Regions from separate parts of the Chromohalobacter sp. genome, predicted to be linked through region 1. Evidence: predicted binding sites of a transcription regulator. Region 1 holds the regulator's gene; the other holds the start of a gene.
The links. The regulator sigma-54, encoded in region 1, starts transcription at its own class of promoters, with help from an activator protein. The targets are predictions, from matches to a motif close to TGGCACNNNNNTTGCTNT.
Positions count from the first base shown of each region.

Region 2: a site for sigma-54 is predicted at 1,050-1,067, ahead of ABGX75_RS16590 (sugar phosphorylase). Genes of this name have one in related genera too.

Region 1 is NZ_JBDOOX010000012.1:113,294-115,657, reverse strand. Features, by position in the region: gene lptB (LPS export ABC transporter ATP-binding protein) at 1-236, shown strand, start outside; gene ABGX75_RS10335 (RNA polymerase factor sigma-54) at 361-1,794, shown strand; gene raiA (ribosome-associated translation inhibitor RaiA) at 1,931-2,239, shown strand; gene ptsN (PTS IIA-like nitrogen regulatory protein PtsN) at 2,247-2,364, shown strand, end outside.
Region 2 is NZ_JBDOOX010000018.1:32,429-34,792, reverse strand. Features, by position in the region: gene ABGX75_RS16590 (sugar phosphorylase) at 1-1,007, opposite strand, end outside; gene ABGX75_RS16585 (GlsB/YeaQ/YmgE family stress response membrane protein) at 1,150-1,398, opposite strand; gene nrdR (transcriptional regulator NrdR) at 1,637-2,122, shown strand; gene ribD (bifunctional diaminohydroxyphosphoribosylaminopyrimidine deaminase/5-amino-6-(5-phosphoribosylamino)uracil reductase RibD) at 2,162-2,364, shown strand, end outside.

The DNA.
Region 1 (2,364 bases):
CCTTCGCCGGCGTCGACCCGATTTCGGTGGGCGAAATCAAGGGCATCATCCGCCAGCTCCGCGACCGCGACATCGGCGTCTTGATCACCGACCACAACGTGCGGGAAACCCTGGACATCTGCGACAACGCCTACATCGTCGGCGATGGGCAAATCATTGCCGAAGGGCATGCCGACGCCATCCTCGCCAACCAGAAAGTGCGCGACGTCTATCTCGGCCACGAGTTCCGCCTGTGAACGCAAGCCACTGGTATCACGCTTGGCTCATATAAATGGCATGGTTGTTGCTTCCATTCTTGCAACTCACGTCGCTGCGGGATAACGTACGGGCACCGTTTCAGGAAGCGACGACCGACTCTCCATGTCCATGAAACCTACGCTTCAGCTTCGCGTCGGCACCCAGCTGACGATGACGCCTCAGTTGCAGCAAGCGATCCAGCTCTTGCAGCTCTCGACGCTGGATTTGCGTCAGGAGATCCAGCAGGCGCTGGACGCCAACCCCATGCTGGAACTCGAGGAACACTTCGACGAGCGCGAAGTCAGCGAGACGCAGGACGACGACTGGAGCAGCGAGATTCCGGAAGACCTGCCGCTGGACAGCGACTGGAGCGATACCTACCAGGACGCCGGGCTCGGCTCATTGAACGGCAGCGGGGGCAGCGAGGAAGGCCCCGACATCGAACGCAACACGGCGCACACCAGCCTTCACGATCATCTGGGCTGGCAACTGGCCATGACCGACATGACGCCACGCGAACATGCGATCGCCGAGAGTCTGATCGATGCCGTGGGCGCCGATGGCTACCTTACCGTGTCGCTCGAGGAGCTTCTCGATGGGCTGCGCGGTCAGGGGTTGGCCGGCCTCAAGATCGGTGACGTCGAGCAGGTCATGATGCGCGTGCAGCAATTCGACCCCACGGGCGTCGCCGCTCGCGATCTGCGCGAATGTCTCCTGCTGCAGCTGGGCGCCCTGCCCGAGGACATGCCGCTGCTTCCCCAGGCCAAGCGCCTGGTGCGTCAATTCCTCGACGCGCTCGCCGGCAACGACCGCAAGCTGCTCAAACGGCGCCTGCGTCTCGAAGAGGCGGAACTCGACCATATCATCGCCCTCATCCGCACGCTCGACCCGCGCCCCGGTCTGGCCTTCGAGGACAGCGACAACGATTACGTCATCCCCGACCTCATCGCCCGCCGCGTTCGTCAGGAATGGCGCATCGAGCTCAATCCCGACGCCTTGCCGCGCGTCCGCATCCAGCCGGATTACGCCGCTCTGATCAAGCGGGCCGACAAGAGTGACGACAACACCTTCCTCAAGCAGCACCTGCAGGAAGCCAAGTGGCTGCTCAAGAGCCTGTCCAGCCGTAACGACACCCTGTTGCGCGTGGGCCGCGAAATCATGGCCCGTCAGCTCGACTTCCTCGAGCATGGCGAAGAAGCGATGAAACCGTTGATCCTCGCCGATATCGCCGGCGCGGTGGACATGCACGAATCGACCATTTCACGTGTCACGACGCAGAAATTCATTCATACCCCACGTGGCGTGTTCGAGCTGAAATACTTCTTCTCCAGCCATGTGGGCGGCGGCCACGGCGAAGGCGACGCCCATTCCAGCACCGCGATACGCGCCCGGCTGAAGAAGCTGATCGGCGAAGAGCCGCCACGCAAGCCGTTGTCCGACAGCAAGCTCGTCGACCTGCTGGCACAGGACGGCATTCAGGTCGCACGCCGCACGGTGGCCAAGTATCGTGAAGCGATGGGCATCCCCTCCTCCAGCGAACGCAAGCGCCTGGCCTGAGCGCCCAACGTTTGCACCCGTCGACGCCGCTGCGTAGACTCGCCGCGGTCGTCGACACCCAGGCATCGCCCGGGGCTATGCATTGCCCTAAAAAGGGTTACAATCAAAGTGCCAACCGATGGAATAGGAGCGTGCCATGCAAGTCAATATCACCGGTCATCACATCGAATTGACCGATGCCCTGCGCGACTACGTCAATGAAAAGCTCGCACGTCTGGAACGGCATTACGACAACATCACCACCGTTCAAGTCACGTTATCCATCGAAAAGGAACGTCACTTGGCCGCATGCACGCTTCATGCCGCAGGCGCCGACCTGCACGCCGATGTGCAGAGCGACGACATGTACGCTGCCATCGACGCCCTCACCGACAAGCTCGACCGCCAGCTCGTCAAACACAAAGAAAAGATGCAGGCACGCGCCCAGGGCGCCGGTGCCCGTTGAATCCGCCATGACACTGGAAAGCATCCTGCCCCCCGAGCGCGCCCTCTTCGGCGTTGCCGGGGGGAGCAAGAAGCGTGTGCTGGAATTCTTCAGCACCTTCATCGCCCAGAATACGCCTAGCCTCG
Region 2 (2,364 bases), on a different contig from region 1:
CCGCTGGTCAGGGTATGCACCAGCAGGGGCGGCAACGTGAACTGGTAGATCATGTGCGCTTCGTCGGGCTGCGCGGTCGCGTCCGGCGATGCGGTCGCCAACCGTTCGAGGCCGAAATAGCTCATGTTCTCGCGGTGCGGGACGTTGGTTTCGGTGATCAGCAGGGTGCCGGGGGCGAGGTGATCGAGAACGGCGCGCAGCAGGCGCACCACGGCATGCGTTTCCGGCAGATGAATGCAGGCGGTGCCGACCTGCTTCCACAGATAGGCGATGGCGTCGAGGCGGATGATGCGCGCGCCTTGCGCCACGTAATAGAGCATGATGCCGATGAATTCGATGAGCACATCGGGATTGGCGAAGTTCAGGTCGATCTGGTCTTCGGAGAAGGTGGCCCACAGGTAGCGCGTGCCCCGGCGCGTGGAGACCGGCACCAGCAGCGGCGAATTGCGCGGGCGCGTGACTTGCGACAGGTCGGTGGCGGGGTCCATTTCAATGAAATAGTCGCGGCCCGGCTGCGTGCCCGCGAGGTAGTCGACGAACCACAGCGATTCCCGCGAGACATGATTGATCACCAGGTCGACCATCAGGTCGCCGTGACGGGCCAGGCGGCGAATGTCGTCCCAGTCGCCCAGCGCAGGGTTGACCTCGCGATAATGAATGACCGAAAACCCGTCGTCGCTGCTCCAGGGGAAGAACGGCAGGACGTGCACGCCGCTGAAGGTATCCGCGAGCCGGGTCTCCAAAAATTCGTCGAGCACTTGCAGCGGAGGGCGTTCGCCGTCGAGCAGGAGGTCGCCGTAGGTGATGAGCAATTGGTCGCGCTCGCTCCACAATGGACGCGGGCGTTCGGGAATCGCACCGCGCTGGTGCGCCACCAGTCGCTGCAATCGGCGCAGCACCTCGTCGGCGCGAGGGCCGTAGATCTCGTTCAGGCGTGCCCGAGCGCGGTCGACGAACTCGGCTTCATCGAGTTGACGCTGCGGAGCGTGGGACATGGGGTGGGGCATCGACGGCTCCTCGCGAGAATCGGGGGTTCGCACGCCAGAATTGTTGCAGAAGTCGTGCCATGCTCGGCGAAGACTGCCGTTTTGCCGGGCATGGTGGCCCGCGCACGCCAGCCCCTGGCCGACGTGCGCGGGCGGGGAAGGGTCATTTCTTCACGATGCGGTAGAGCCCCAGGAGGATGATGGCCCCGAGCACGGCGATGGCGAAGCTGCCGAGGTTGAAGCCATCCACCGTGCCGAAGCCCAGCGCGGTACCGATCCAGCCGCCGACGATGGCGCCGAGTACCCCGAGGATGAGGCTGACGATGAGGCCGCCGGGATCGCGGCCCGGCATGATGAGCTTGGCGACGATACCGGCCAGCAGGCCGAAGACGATCCATGCGATGATGCCCATGACGGTTCCTCCAGGCGATTCCTTGTCAATGAAGGGGGTGCTTGCGACGCAAGCGTCGCGTTATGAGCGTGGTCCGGGTGGCCACGGTGTGCAAGCGAGTTTCCGCTTGCCCGGCGTAAAGGCTACAATGGCCGATGATCTTGACCGTGATGTGACGACTGAAGGTCGTTCGGATGCCCCGTCGCGGTTTCGATCACGACGCCCCTGATCCTCGATAGCCAACCGCGGATGCGCCACGATGCATTGTCCCTTTTGTGGAAAGTACGACACCAAGGTGACCGATTCGCGCCTCGTCGCCGAGGGGGACCAGGTGCGTCGGCGTCGCCAGTGCAACGACTGCGGCGAGCGTTTCACCACCTACGAGACGGCGGAACTGGTCATGCCCCGCGTGATCAAGGGCGATGGCTCGCGGGAAACCTTCGACGAACGCAAGTTGCGCGCCGGCATGCTGCGTGCGCTGGAGAAACGTCCGGTCAGCGCCGAGTCCATCGAAGCGGCGGTCGAGCGCATTCGCCAGCGTCTCCGTGCCCGTGGCGAGCGCGAAATCGAGGCGCGCGAGATCGGCGAGGAGGTCATGCGCTCGCTCAAGCGGCTCGACCAGGTCGCCTACATCCGCTTCGCCTCGGTCTATCGTCGCTTCCAGGACCTGGATGAGTTCCGCGCCGAGATCGATCGTCTGGCGCAGGAACCCAGCTTTTCGCCGGATGATGCCGACAAACGCTGACGCGGCTTGCCGCGACGCGTCAATGCCTCAGGAGGTTTGATGACTCCGCCGTCCCCCGAAGCCTGCATGGCGCGTGCGCTGCAGTTGGCGCGCCATGGCCTCTATACCACGCATCCCAATCCGCGTGTCGGCTGCGTCGTGGTCAATGCCGGCCGCATCGTCGGTGAGGGATACCACGCCTATGCCGGCGGCCCGCATGCCGAGGTGCATGCCTTGCGCGAGGCGGGCGACGCCGCCGCGGG